3 regions of the Shewanella sp. DW31 genome follow, and region 3 is predicted to be linked to each of the others. Evidence: predicted binding sites of a transcription regulator. Region 3 holds the regulator's gene; each other region holds the start of a gene.
What was found. Region 3 encodes ArgR, which controls arginine synthesis, uptake and breakdown. Its sites were predicted from a motif close to ANTGAATANNTATTCANT; they were not measured.

Region 1 (4,911 bases), on a different contig from region 3:
GTACCGCCTGCCCCATCCACTGTGCGACTTCGAGCGCAGCTTCAACTTTGACCTTCATTCCTTTTTCGATCACACCTTGCTTAACAAGGTCTGCTATCTGCTTGCCATTTAAACTGTGGATGAGCTGGCCTTTACCATCGAGCACCCCAGAAACATCCGACAGTAGCACTAACTTGCCGCCCACTAATTTGGCTAATGCCGTTGCCGCTTGGTCTGCATTGACATTAAGCATTTGTCCATCGTCCATCATGGCGATGGAGCTACAAATCGGCATCCAACCTTGGGCGAGGATAAACTTAAGATAAGTGCCATCGTTTGGTGTGACTTCGCCCACTAAGCCTAAACGCTCATCTTTAATCTTAGCCGAAACAGTATTGCCATCGGCAAGGCTCATGCCCACACTCACAATGCCAGCCTTAGTCGCTGCGCCTTGAAGGATTTTGTTCGAAGTGCCCGCAAGTGCGCCGGCAATAATCGGCATTTGCTCTGGCGGAGTCACACGTAAACCTTCTAACTTGACGGTCTCCATACCATTAGCCGCTAACTGCTCATCCACCAGACAGCCGCCGCCATGTACCATCAACACTTGCTGACCATTGGCTAACATAGCCGCAGCCGTATCCATCAATCGCGCCATCCCCATTTCACATTGCAGCAGCGCGCCGCCCACTTTAAGCACTAATACTGAGTTGTTTGTAGACATCTTGACGACTCTCTTAAATAAGGATGAAAAATTAAAGGTTAAAATGAATCTTTATGCATTGCAGCGCTTGGCTGGCAGCACCTTTCATCAAGTTATCGATGGCACTGGCTACCACTAAGTAACCGCTATTCTCATCAAACTTCCACCCTAAATGGCAGTTAGGTGTCAGCACCACGTCATCCACTTTCGGGAACTGATTGTGCTTCACGGTGACCAATGGCGCCTTGTCATACACGCTATAGGCCGCTGCCACATCGGCAGTCGTAGTGCCTGGTTTTAGCTGCACGGTAATAGTCGCTAAAATGCCACGCTTAAAGTTGCCAAGGTGCGGGGTAAATATCACTTCTTGACCAAGCTGAGTGGCGATCTCGGGTTGATGTCTGTGGCCTAATACGCCGTAAGGTGTCAGGCTCACTTCACAAAAACTGGTGTGTAACTGCGCTTTGCGCCCCGCACCCGTTACGCCGCTCACGGCATTGATCACCGGATAAGCCGATGTCAGTAAACTCGCCAGCGGTTTTAACGCTGTAAGTGATGCGGTTGGATAACAACCTGGCACTGCAATCATCTTAGTTGCCGCAATTTCTTTAGCATTCCATTCGGCAAGTCCGTACACGGCTTTAGCTAAAACTTCAGGATATTCATGCTCAAAGCCATACCACTTAGGATATTGCGCCACATCGCTAAAACGATAAGCACCGCTTAAATCGAATACCGCTAACCCTTGGCTATAAAACCAAGCGGCTAAATGTAAGCTCACTGAATGCTCAGTCGCTAATACCACGGCATCGGCTTCGGCAACGATTTTTGCCTTAGCGTCTTCGGACAATGGCGACAGCGTTAATGCGATATGGCTATAGCTAGGATACAAATCCGCTAAAGGCTTACCTTTATCTAAACTGTTTTCAGAAACATACAACCCTTGAATCGTCAGTTCTGCTTCTGCATGGATTAAAGCGGTCAGTTGCGCGCCTGTGTAACCACTGGCACCAATAATGGCGATATTTTTCATGTTTTTTGTCTTATTAACCGAATCAAAGAAACTTAAAGAGTAGATGAATAGCTTACACGCAACCGCGCATATCTATGATGACAAGACTATCGTCGCAGGAAATCGTAATAGGTTGTTATTTTATTCACTGTCAGGCTAATACTGTACATCATGATATTCACTCTACAGGTCACAGGGGGTGACTCATCTCAACTGATGGCTAGACTACCACAAAGATCTAATTATGCAATATATGTGAATATATATTTTTAATTTATTTTCATATTTTAAGCTCAAACTGGAATATCGAAGACACGCCTCCCATTCAGCTAACTCGTTAATAACACAGTTATCCAGGGTCAACATGAGTCAAAATCAGTCCTTTTCATTAACAGCTAAGATACATGTCTGCAAAGCATAAAATGATGCACTTCATATTCACTTGCACTAATCATCAAAAAATATTGCGTGACTTCGCATTTCTATTGAATATTCTTCATCAAATACCGTGATTGGTTGCATATCGGATAAGCCAGTCGTATAAGTTATAAGTTCTGCTGTTGACCATAGCCCCAAGTGATAGGTATTGTGCTAACGGGCTATATACCCAAGCTACCTGAAGATACGAGTTTCAGAGCGCCTAGGGTGCTTCAATTCAAGGCGCATCAATGAAAGAATGTCGGCCACCTTTTAAATTGATGCAACACGGAAGTGGAGTGCCCTAGGTGCTCCGTCCCGGCGGGTTTTAACGCACTTTATGCTGCGTTGGTTATTTTTAACTTAGCCCGCTAGGCCTGCAAATAACTGCCTTGCCTAAAGTGCGTTAAACTCCCGCTGAATCCTGCATCTTCAGGTTGTTTGGGTATATACAAAGCGAATTTTCATGTTTTTCTATTCGGAGTAACTATGTCAGTAACCATGGCAGACAATATGACAGATATGTATGCGTCATTAAGATCGAACGTGAGTATGTTAGGCCAAATCCTTGGCGATACTATGCGTACCCATCTTGGGGACTCTTTTCTTGAGAAGGTTGAACAGATCCGTAAGCTTGCCAAAGACTCACGCCGAGGCGATCAAGCCGCCAGAGAGCAAATGCTCGAGTTACTGACAGCTTTGCCAGACGAAGAATTAGTCCCTTTTGCAAAAGCTTTTAACCAATTTCTTAACTTAGCTAACTTATCCGAGCAATTTCATACTATCAGTCGTAATTGCGACGAACTTGTCTGCGTACCAGACCCAGTGGAACAACTCCTAGGCCGCATGCTCAATGGTCGTGTCGACCAAGCTAAAATGCTCGACTGTCTAAAAACACTGGATATCGATCTGGTGCTAACAGCGCACCCCACTGAAATTTCCCGTCGTACCCTGATCCAAAAATACGCCGCCATTGTCGACTGCTTAACAGAGCAAGAAAACGACCAACTGTCGGATAGAGAACGTCAACAGATCAATCTGCGCCTACGCCAATTAATCGCACAAATATGGCACACCAATGAGATCCGCCGCGAGCGCCCCACCCCAGTGGATGAAGCCCGCTGGGGATTATCCACCATTGAAGAGTCACTCTGGCATGCGGTGCCTGACTTCTTAAGACAACTTAACGATCGAGTGCAGCAACGCACAGGGCAGCAATTACCGATTGATATCGCGCCAGTGCGCTTTTCAAGCTGGATGGGCGGCGATCGCGATGGCAACCCGTTTGTTACCGCAAAAGTCACCCAAGAGGTGCTCGATCGTAACCGCCATGCCGCCGCCAGATTATTCTTAAAAGATATCGTGCTGCTGGTCGGTGAACTGTCGATGGAAGAAGCCAATGATGAGTTAAAGGCTTATACCAATAACAGCTGCGAACCTTACCGCCACGTGCTGCGATCTATTCGTCAAAGACTGCGTGACACCATAGATTATTTGAATGCTCGTATCGAAGGCCACAATCCTGAAGTCGATAAGTCGAGCCTGATTTGGCAAGAAAGTGATCTCAAAGCGCCGCTAGAAATGCTCTATAAGAGTTTAACCGACTGCGGTATGCGCTTAATCGCCAACGGTTTATTGCTCGACATTCTCCGCCGTCTCGCCTGCTTTGGCATTCATATGCTCAGGCTCGACATTCGCCAAGACGCCAGCCGTCACAGCGATGTGCTCGCCGAGTTAACTCGCTATCTCGGCATGGGTGATTTCAACCATTGGGACGAGACTGAGAAGCAAGCCTTCTTATTACGCGAACTCAGCAACCGTCGTCCACTGATCCCAAGTAACTGGCAACCCTCGGCCGATGTGGCCGAAGTGCTTAATACCTGTCGTTTGATTGCTAAACATCCGGCAAAAGCACTCGGATCCTATGTGATTTCGATGGCAGGTAAACCATCGGATGTCTTAACGGTTTTACTGTTACTCAAAGAAACGGGCTGTTCGCACCCAATGCGTGTGGTACCGCTGTTTGAAACCTTAAGTGACTTAAACAACGCCGCGGCCTGTATTACCGATTTGCTCGATATCGACTGGTATCGTGGTTACACCAAAGGCATGCAAGAAGTCATGATTGGTTACTCTGACTCTGCTAAAGATGCCGGTGTCATGGCGGCGGCTTGGGCTCAGTATTACGCCCAAGAGCAGTTAGTGGCGGTCTGTAAACAAGCAGGCGTCAAGCTTACGCTATTCCATGGCCGTGGTGGCAGCATTGGTCGCGGGGGTGGTCCTGCACACAAAGCAATCCTATCGCAACCACCAGGTTCGGTAGATGGCCGCATTCGTGTCACTGAGCAGGGCGAAATGATCCGCTTCAAGTTTGGCTTGCCAAAACTCGCGGTTCAAAGCTTGGCCCTGTATACCTCGGCCGTATTGGAAGCAACCCTACTACCACCGCCAGAGCCTAAACAAGAATGGCGCAATTGCATGCAACGTATCGCTGAAGAATCAGTGGGTGCATACCGTGGCATAGTGCGTGATGAACCTGATTTTGTGGCTTATTTCCGCGCGGCAACGCCAGAAGTGGAATTAGGAAAACTGCCACTCGGCAGCCGCCCAGCTAAACGTCGTGTCGATGGCGGGATTGAAAGCCTACGGGCAATTCCGTGGATTTTTGCTTGGTCGCAAAACCGCTTGATGTTACCTGCATGGCTTGGCGCCGGTGAAGCACTTCAAGCCGCCTGTGAACGCGGTGAAATGGGCTTACTGCAAGAGATGGAACGGGAATGGCCTTTCTTCAGCACTCGCA
Region 2 (4,911 bases), on a different contig from region 3:
CAATCTTGGTATAACCCAGTGCAACGGTTATTGGTTTGGTGAAGCGGGCCTTGCTGTGCATGTGAATCCATAGCCTAAAGCTGAAGATAAGCCTAAATTCAAAGATAACTCAGCCAATGATTTTGGGATCTTGGCTGAAGCTTAACTGGCTAAAAAGCAGCACACTTGTCCAGCACAATAAACTTCCCAGTCCAATCCATTCTAGTAGGGCTGGCCACCACAAAGTAGGACGCGGCAGTTGCAATACCATCTCCTGATAAAACGGTCTATCACCTTCGGTCAAACCTAAATTGAGCTGTGGCGCATACAGAAACGTCAACATGCTACATAAGACTATTAACGCCAACAACCCAGTCCAACGGCCAAAGTTAGACTTGCCGAAACAGACCAAGGCTAAATAGAAGATCGCACTCAAACTCCCCAGATAGAAAAACCATTTCAGCCCAAGAACATGCAAGTGATACACGTTCACCGGAAATAATCCCACGCTCGCTAAAGCCAGAAAAGTGAGAGCCAAACTGATAAAGAAAGGGTATCCCCAGCAAGAAGTTACCTGCTGCAAAGAAGACAAACAATAGAAAACGAGGCTTAAACTGCCAAAAAACAATCCACCGTTGAGAATGACAGCGAAAGACGAATGACCATAAGTCCCTAATTCACTTAGGGTGTGATTCAAAAAATTGAAGCGATGGAATTCAGAATCATCGAACCCCAAAACAGTAATAACAATGCCAATTAAAAGCCCAAAGATCCCCAAAAAACCAAACTTAATGGCCAGTGTTGAGCCGCCTTTAATCGTAACCTTCTGTACTTTTGCGATCATGAATACTAGAGCTGGATGGGAGTAATACTAACTTACATGGAAATGAGAAGATTTAAAGCGGCGGGTATCCGCTTTATGAATAATATTTTTACTTTCATCGTTATTTGCGACTTTTTAGTCAATCACAAAAGCATCAAGATAATGGAGAAGGTCACTTTTAGAGATAAGTCGATTTAAAGGCTTATCGCATAAAAATGTGTCCTAGTGCCCAAGACTCCTTAACATTACCGCGATATGCACAACAGGTTCTCGTCAACGCTATATAGCCAGAGTTATCTCTATTGCACTTTCAAATCGAACAGAAAACCAGCCAACATGGCGGTAGGGCTAAAGTTGCTGATGTTTTTTTGTGCAGAAATAACATCTAGATAGTTTCACACACATCAGTAAACAAGTAATTAACCAGTCGTTAACCCACCTAAGGTAAGTGATGGTAAAGCTATGTTTAATAATGCTTTTGCAGTAATGGAAGCCAATATAGCCACTCTTAATTTATCGACAACTGAAGTAAAATAACTATGCTGTTTTGCTGCTTATATCAAACTAACTAGCGAATCGTTTTACATAGAGAAGCTAAGCGAGTAATCTTCCCCATTCTCGTTTTTGAGTTGAATTTAAATGCACCTTAATTAGCGTCGACAGCTTGTTACGTGCGGCTATTTATTCAAATTTACCATGTACGACTCGTACTTTAAGGTGTACAACATTGGCTACTGAAAATAAAAACCGAAACATTAAGACGATACTCACCTTTATCGTCCCTTCGCTGATTGGTCTGTTGTTATTTATGACCCCTATCAGCTACAACGATGCGATCACAATTCCTATCGCTATCATATCTAAAGCACTGCAAGGCGCATTGAGCGGTGTGCTAACCCTCATAGTGACTATTATTGTTGTGACTACGGCGCTGGCCTCTTTACTGTCAAAAGTGTTTAAGCCCACATTCGTTAGCCAAAATCACTTCCTTAATGGTTTATTGAATGTCAGCCCTATGTGGTTGACGACTCGGATCTTAGGTGCAGTGTTTATCGTACTGACTTACTTAGGTTTAGGTCCAGAGATCATCAACTCCTCGAGCACTGGCGCATTAGTCTTAAACGACTTATTACCTGTGTTATTCTCGGTATTTATCTTTGCGGGTATGTTACTGCCGCTGCTGCTGAACTTCGGCCTACTCGAACTCTTTGGCACACTCTTAACGAAAGTCATGCGTCCCGTGTTCAATCTACCGGGTCGTAGCGCTATCGATTGTATGGCCTCATGGTTAGGTGATGGCAGTGTCGGTATTTTGCTGACCAGCAAACAATACGAAGCCCGTTTTTATACCCAGAGAGAAGCCGCAGTTATTGGCACAACCTTCTCTGCGGTATCGATTACCTTCAGCTTAGTGGTGATCTCTCAAGTTAAGTTAGAGCATATGTTTGTGCCCTTTTATTTGACTGTGTGCCTCGCGGGTTTTGCCGCCGCCGTGATTGTGCCTAAGTTGCCACCATTATCGTGGAAGAAAGACAACTACATAGATGACACACCACGCATGCCAGATGATGAGCTGATCCCTGCAGGACATGGCGCCTTATCTTGGGGCTTTGATAAAGCCTTAGAAAAAGCCGCCAGTGCCGGTGGCATAAAAGCCGTTTTAAATGAAGGCATTAAAAACGTTGTCGATATGGTATTTGGCATTATCCCTGTGGTAATGGCCATTGGTACGCTGGCACTGATTATTGCCGAGCACACGCCCATCTTTAACTATCTGGGGATGCCGTTTATTCCATTACTCGAATTACTGCATATTCCAGAAGCCACTGAAGCCTCTAAAACAATCGTGGTCGGTTTTGCGGATATGTTTATTCCGTCAATCCTTGCCAGCTCAATTGAATCAGATATGACCCGCTTTGTAATTGCAGCCTTATCTGTGACTCAGTTGATCTATATGAGTGAAGTCGGTGCACTGCTTATCGGCAGTAAAATCCCCGTCAACTTCGTTGAGCTTTTCGTGGTGTTTATTCTACGCACCTTAGTGACACTGCCTGTTATCGCAGGTGTAGCGCATTTATTGTTCTAACATTACGCTAGTTTGGACCTAACGTAGGTTTTAATGTAAGTCCAACAAGCGTTCTAAAAAAGGGGAGTCAGATTAACTGACTCCCCTTTTTGCACTAACTCATACACGAACTGGCTGATTTGATTATATAGCGTGACTTAATCGTACAATCTCCACTCGACACCACACAACTCACTTTTGGACATTTTCGAGTTAAAGCCTTAACTCTAACGTGTCTGTTTTGGATAAAAATATCTATGGAGATAACGCCTTTATAACGGGCAGCCTGTGGCGAAGCCACGCTTTAGGCTGTCCAACCACGAAGTGGCGTTCGTTGATAAACTTGTTATAGGTTTAGTGGATAAAGTGTAAATGACTTATCTCCTTTTTGATTTACTAACCGATAATTTCTTTGAGCATCACAGACTTGAACCACCCAAACATAGTCGAATAACCCCGGCTCTATATTGGCCCCTGTTGAGTCAATGTCTTTGATAGGATCATATTTTCTAGTTTGGAGTACTTGAAGTGAATTGCACTCTTTACTGTTAATGGCCTCCATTAGAGCGATGTAGTCTAGAGACCATTGCACATCAGCTTCGTTTAGCAGGCTGCTTGTAACAATACGACTCACATTACCTTTCCATTTCTCACGAACCTCTGAAAGCAAACCTTCAGAGACGCTCATATTTTTACCATTTAGGTTAAATACATGAGCGTCGCTAGACAAAGACTCTTTATTTGTAGCGCAACCAAATAGAGAAATAACTAACAGAGTAAAAATACACTTCTTCATGATTGACCTATAACTACCGCCACACAGGCGAGCAACTTGTTGCGAGTCCAGCGCCGCAGGCGCGGTGTGCTGGCGTTTGTTATGCGTATATCTCATTTTATTGGTTTTTTATTGAGCATTACTTTGGTTTTAATTACCAGTACCAATGTAGGTATTTGTAGTGCGAAAAATGAAATGCTTAGTCCTTTGAATGACGGATTTGCCTCTCCAGTAAACACAAGGACGCCAACTAAAAAAAACCAAATAACAAGGAAAAATAAGCCATAGCCTATCAGCGATTTAAAAACTATCTGATTACTTGGAGTCATAATTTCCCGAACACATAACTATAAGCACAGAGGCAGCGTCCCGCGGCCGCAGGCCGCTACTGATGCGCCTTGTTAGCAACCCGTGCAACAAACAACACCAGCCGTGCAATTTAAAAACTTGCGGCCGCATAACATAAAAACACCATGCTACCGCCCGGGTCGTTGGCGCAAGACGCCAACAGTTTGAATTACTTTTAAGCGCCTTGCCAAGCCAGTTGAACCATGAAAACCGGCGTTGAAGTAACGAACGGATTAAACCACCGAACGTACCGAAAATACGCAATTACACCGACTTTGCTTTTGCAAGCTAACGCATTACTAATGGGCTGCCGCAGCGCAGCGTAGGCAGTCCCGTAGAGGCCACGCTGTTTGTGGCCGGAACGAAATTAAGTAACTTGTTATATGGCATTTTTTTCACCAGCTTTACGATACTCTGCTGTATCCATCTTTTTAATTTGCAAGTAACCTAAAAACAACGATATAGGACAAATAGTCATTATTAAAATTCTAGAAACTGTGCTCATTGACTCACCTGGGATGATGTATTCGATCCCAAGCACTACCATCAAGAAAACTAGTCCTCCATAGATGAAAAAAATCTACCTTTCTCTGGATTTCTAATAGTGATGAATTGCTAAGTTTTTGCGAGCATTTAGGGCAATGAAATAATGTTTCCTTTTTTGTTTTTTCCAAGTTTTTCAATAGTAAGTAACCGAACTCCTCAGAACACACGGGACATTTCATCGAACTTTCCTAAATGACATATAACGCCCCAAGCAGGGCAAGTACATGCAGGCTAAAATACGGAACGAAGTGACGGGAGACTGCATGTAATTGTCCCGCTGACTTGGTTTGTTATGTGGCCTACTTTGTAACCATATAAGTCTCGGCAGACAAGAACCAGCTCTTTTTGTACATACATTCTACGATAAATGCATAT
Region 3 (4,911 bases):
GATTTTGCTGATAACTGCGGGACAAATATACCGCCCACAGGGTTTGGCCTGGTGTCGTAAATTCGGGTAAGACTTCTTTGAGCTGACCACTGGCAAGGTATTGGTTAGCCAAGTCACAGGGTAAACGCACTATGCCATGTCCACGTAGCGCCGCACTGACCAACACTCCCATATCGTTAGCCCTAAGATTCCCTGTAACTTTGACGTGCTCGGCTTGCAGTTCTTTTAGAAAAGGCCAGTTTTGTTGCGCTGAGTGTATGAGGCAGTTGTGGGCCAGTAGATCAATGGGTTCGAGGAGTGGCGTTGCGCTATCAAGATAGCTCGGCGCCGCGCAAAGTACCGCATCTATGGTCATCAAACGCCGAGCTATGAGATTCTCATCGGGTTGCTCGGTATAACGTAGCGCCACGTCGACTCGCTCATCTACCAATTGCGCAAAACTGTCCGACATCACCAGTTGAATGTTGACCTTAGGATGAATTTTAATAAAGCGATCGACGACATCAAACAGACTGTGCTGCCCTAGGCCAATAGGCGTAGCGATACGAATACTGCCTACCAGTTCACTGTTATGGCTGTGGGCACGGCTCTCCATGGCCGCAACTTCACTTAAGATCCGCTGGCAAAATTGTAGCGCTTCCTCACCCTGCAAAGTCAAGCTGGCGCTGCGCGTGGTGCGGTGTAATAAGCGTAAACTCAACCACTGCTCCACTTCTTGAATATGACGGGAAACCTGCAGGCGGCTGAGGTCTAAATGTTCGGCAGCTTTGGTAAAGCTGCCACAGTTTGCGACTTCGACGAAACTGCGTATTGCGGCAATTTTATCCACATTAGTATCCTATATTGAAACAATCATGCTCAATTATTGATGTTTATTAGGTGAAAAACTGCAAGTAAACTGGATCCAATGTAAATCATCTGAGTGAGACAATGAAATGAAAATCGCAATTTTAGGTGCAACGGGTTGGATCGGTGGTGCAATTTTAAAAGAAGCACAGAGTCGTGGACATCAAGTGACAGCGTTAGTGCGTGATCCAAGCAAGTTATCCGTAGCTGATGTGGCAGTACGTGCCGTGGATTTAGAGCAGCCATTGGTCGCCGATACCTTTGCTGGCGTAGATGTCGTGATTGCCGCCGTTGGTGGCCGCGCCCAACAAAATCATGGTCTAGTGGCGAGTACGGTTCAGCGTTTACTGGATGTGCTGCCTAACGCTAACGTGCCACGTTTATTGTGGGTCGGTGGTGCTGGGAGTTTAGAAGTGACGCCGGGTGTGACGCTGGTCTCTAGCCCAGATTTCCCCGCAGCATATAAAGATGAGGCGTTAGCTCAGGGTGAAGCCTTGAAGGTATTCCGTGCGGCGCAAACGGCAATCAATTGGACGTTTGTGAGCCCAGCGGCTGAGATTTATCCCGGTGAGAGTGAAGGCCCGTACCGTCTTGGTGGCGACAGCTTCTTTACCGATGCTAATGGTCAAAGCCGTATCTCTGTAACCGATTACGCAAAAGCCATGTTAGACGAAGCCGAACAGGGCACTCACGCAAATCAGCGCATCAGTGTGGCTTACTGATATCGCTACAGTTGAGTTAGATATGGTGAGTTAGATATTGTGCTGTAATCTGTAACGTAATCGGGACAACGACCAAATAATCAGCGCAAAATTGGACAGAAATGGGTACAGATGAAATAGAACAGGTCAGCTCACTGACCTGTTTTTTTATTCTGCGTAATTGAATAAAGATTTGATGGTTTCTAAGGTATCGGCGATATCTTGGATGCTCGATGGGCAAATAAAGATAGTGTCGTCACCGGCAATCGTACCCAAAATGCCTTCTGGTTTACCGATAGAATCCAACAAGCGGGCAATAAGCTGCGCGGCACCAGGGCTAGTTCGCACGACGATCATAGCTTGGTTGTGATCGACGTCGAGTACCAAATTCTTCAGTGGGCTACCCGCGGTGGGTACGCCTAATTCGGCTGGTAAGCAATACACCATCTCTTGCTTAGCGTTGCGAGTCCGCACTGCGCCGAACTTGCTGAGCATGCGTGACACTTTTGATTGGTTAATATTACCAAAGCCTTCAGCTTGCAAGGCGGTGACGATTTCACTCTGAGAGCCAAAGCGCTCTTCTTTTAAAATCGACTTAAAAATTCTAACAAGGTCATCCTGATTCTTGGTCGTTTGCATAATATTATTATTCGTTATTCAAAAAAACAGGCCCATTTTGAATATTTTTAGAAAAATTGTCAACAAATAACCAGATTGGTTGAATAAAAATTCACTAAGTCCCAGTGGTTAAGCGTTTGTAGGGGGCGTAAAAATCCCAATTTGAGTAATTGTTCTACATTGCTTCTACGTTATTCCGGAATTCTTTTGTCCCACGACTAAGGGATAATTGAAATTGTTGTGACATTCCAGTAATGTGACGCCAACGCAAATTAGATCCATGTCACACATATCCGAGAAATAACGGAGATAACTATGAAAGTTGCTGTACTTGGTGCTGCTGGTGGTATCGGCCAGGCTCTTGCCCTACTGTTAAAAACTCAATTGCCTGCGGGTTCACAATTGTCTCTATATGATATCGCACCGGTAACTCCGGGTGTTGCGGTTGACTTGAGCCACATTCCAACTGCTGTTGAAATCAAAGGTTTTGCTGGTGAAGATCCAACGCCTGCCCTAGTGGGTGCTGACGTTGTTCTAATTTCTGCTGGTGTTGCGCGTAAGCCTGGTATGGATCGTTCCGATCTGTTCAATATCAATGCCGGTATCGTTCGCAACCTGATCGAAAAAGTAGCGGCAACTTGCCCTACCGCTTTGATTGGTATTATCACTAACCCAGTTAACACGACCGTAGCTATCGCTGCCGAAGTGATGAAAAAAGCGGGTGTTTACGATAAAAACCGTCTGTTCGGTATCACGACTCTAGACGTGATTCGCTCTGAAACTTTCATCGCCGAATTAAAAGGCCTGAACGTTGCTGACGTTAAAGTCAATGTGATCGGCGGCCACAGCGGCGTGACCATTCTGCCATTACTGTCTCAAGTTGAAGGCGCGACTTTCACTGACGAAGAAGTGGCAAGTTTGACGACTCGCATCCAAAACGCGGGTACCGAAGTGGTTGAAGCTAAAGCCGGTGGCGGAAGCGCGACTCTGTCTATGGGTCAAGCGGCTTGCCGTTTCGGTCTGTCTCTGGTTCGTGGTCTGCAAGGCGAAGCTAACATCGTTGAATGCGCCTATGTTGACGGCGGCAGCGAGCATGCTGAATTCTTCGCACAACCTGTGTTGTTAGGCAAAAACGGTATTGAAAAAGTACTGCCTTACGGTGAAGTGAGTGCATTCGAAGCTAACGCTCGTGATTCTATGTTAGATACGCTGAAAGGCGATATCAAACTAGGCGTTGATTTCGTTAAATAATCTTTCGGATAATCTTTTTAGATTATGACGAATTAAAAACGGAGCCATTGAGCTCCGTTTTTTTATGCCTGCGTTTTACTCTTTCTAAAGCTCATTCAGCGGCGCTTAGTGGGAATTTGGCAGTTATCATCGCAGCGGGCTTTGCCCGTCAGTAAATAAGAGATGCGATATCTGTGTTTTGCGAATCTGAGATAGCACCAATCGGCGACAGTTTTAATCACGGGCAGGCGTAATAGTTGGATCCAGGCGCGCGTCCCTGTCAGTGCCCACGCTTTACAAGTGACATCTAACCCGAGTAACACTTCGCCCGTTGCGGTTTCGCCATGTAGAATCGTATTGGCGTAGTCTTTATTGATATGGCTGAAGCGCTCACTAAAGTCTGGCGCATTTAAATCCTCAAGCGCAATCAAGTTCTTCGGATCGCGCGCTTTCAGTTGACGCATTTCGGCGCTACATAATGGACAATTCCCATCGTAAAAAATCCGCAGTTCCATCGGTATTACCTCTGATGACTTGATCACAATACTTGAAGTGAGTACTCAAGCTTGGTTTTCTTCTACCCTATACGCAGAAGAAAGGGTTTTAGATCGAAGCGATTGTAGAACGGATCAGCCCCTCATTTGGCTTTTTGTTAGGTTAAATTCAAATGAGTGCAGTAACATCTTGGTTATTCATCAGTTTAACTTGATTGCTGATTTTTAAGTGAACAAGGTAAAGCCTGACAAATAACGACTCAAAAGGATAGGTATGACATCTCCCATCATAATCACAGGCGTAGGTAAACGCATAGGTTACGCCTTAGCCAAACATTTTCTCGCCCAAGGTCAGCGCGTGATTGGTACTTATCGCAGCCATTACGCTAGCATTGATGAGCTTACCACCTTAGGTGCGACCCTGTATCCCTGCGATTTTTATGACGATGCCCAAGTGCGAACCTTAATTGCTGAGTTAGCTAAATTGCCGCAAATTCGCGCCATTATTCACAATGCCTCTGACTGGCTGCCTGATCCTGTGCTTACAAAGAATGAATCTTTAAAGAGTACCACTTTTGCGCCGAGCCAAGTGCTGCAGCGCATGATGCAAGTGCATGTGAGCGTACCCTATCAGTTGAACTTGGCCTTAGAGGCGCAGCTACGTGCGGCTGCTGGCGATGAAATCGGCGGCAGTGATGTGATTCATATTACTGACTATGTGGCAGAGAAGGGCAGTCAGAAGCATATCGCCTATGCCGCCAGTAAAGCCGCGCTGCACAATATGACGCTATCCTTTGCCGCCAAATTTGCGCCCGAGGTCAAAGTGAATTCGATTGCGCCTGCGATGATCCTATTTAATGCGGGTGATGACGCTGCCTATCAGCAAAAAACCTTAGCCAAAGCGCTGTTGCCGAAAGAGGCGGGGAATGAGGAAATTATCGACTTAGTGGAATATCTGCTGAATAGCCGCTACGTCAGTGGTCGCTGCCATAATGTCGATGGTGGCCGGCATTTGAAATAAA

Region 1: the regulator ArgR is predicted to act here: its motif matches at 1,949-1,966, upstream of argC (N-acetyl-gamma-glutamyl-phosphate reductase).
Region 2: the regulator ArgR is predicted to act here: its motif matches at 1,431-1,448, upstream of GWI56_RS11195 (YjiH family protein).

What each region holds. Positions count from the first base shown of each region.
Region 1 covers NZ_JADWMP020000016.1:2,687-7,597, reverse strand. The annotation lists gene argB (acetylglutamate kinase) at 1-703, opposite strand, end outside; gene argC (N-acetyl-gamma-glutamyl-phosphate reductase) at 735-1,715, opposite strand; gene ppc (phosphoenolpyruvate carboxylase) at 2,601-4,911, shown strand, end outside.
Region 2 covers NZ_JADWMP020000011.1:89,867-94,777, forward strand. The annotation lists gene GWI56_RS11185 (U32 family peptidase) at 1-73, shown strand, start outside; gene GWI56_RS11190 (hypothetical protein) at 110-823, opposite strand; gene GWI56_RS11195 (YjiH family protein) at 1,530-2,888, shown strand; gene GWI56_RS11200 (hypothetical protein) at 3,214-3,663, opposite strand.
Region 3 covers NZ_JADWMP020000001.1:297,975-302,885, reverse strand. The annotation lists gene GWI56_RS01265 (LysR family transcriptional regulator) at 1-829, opposite strand, end outside; gene GWI56_RS01260 (NAD(P)-dependent oxidoreductase) at 936-1,568, shown strand; gene argR (transcriptional regulator ArgR) at 1,716-2,186, opposite strand; gene mdh (malate dehydrogenase) at 2,481-3,416, shown strand; gene GWI56_RS01245 (DUF393 domain-containing protein) at 3,512-3,910, opposite strand; gene folM (dihydromonapterin reductase) at 4,164-4,910, shown strand.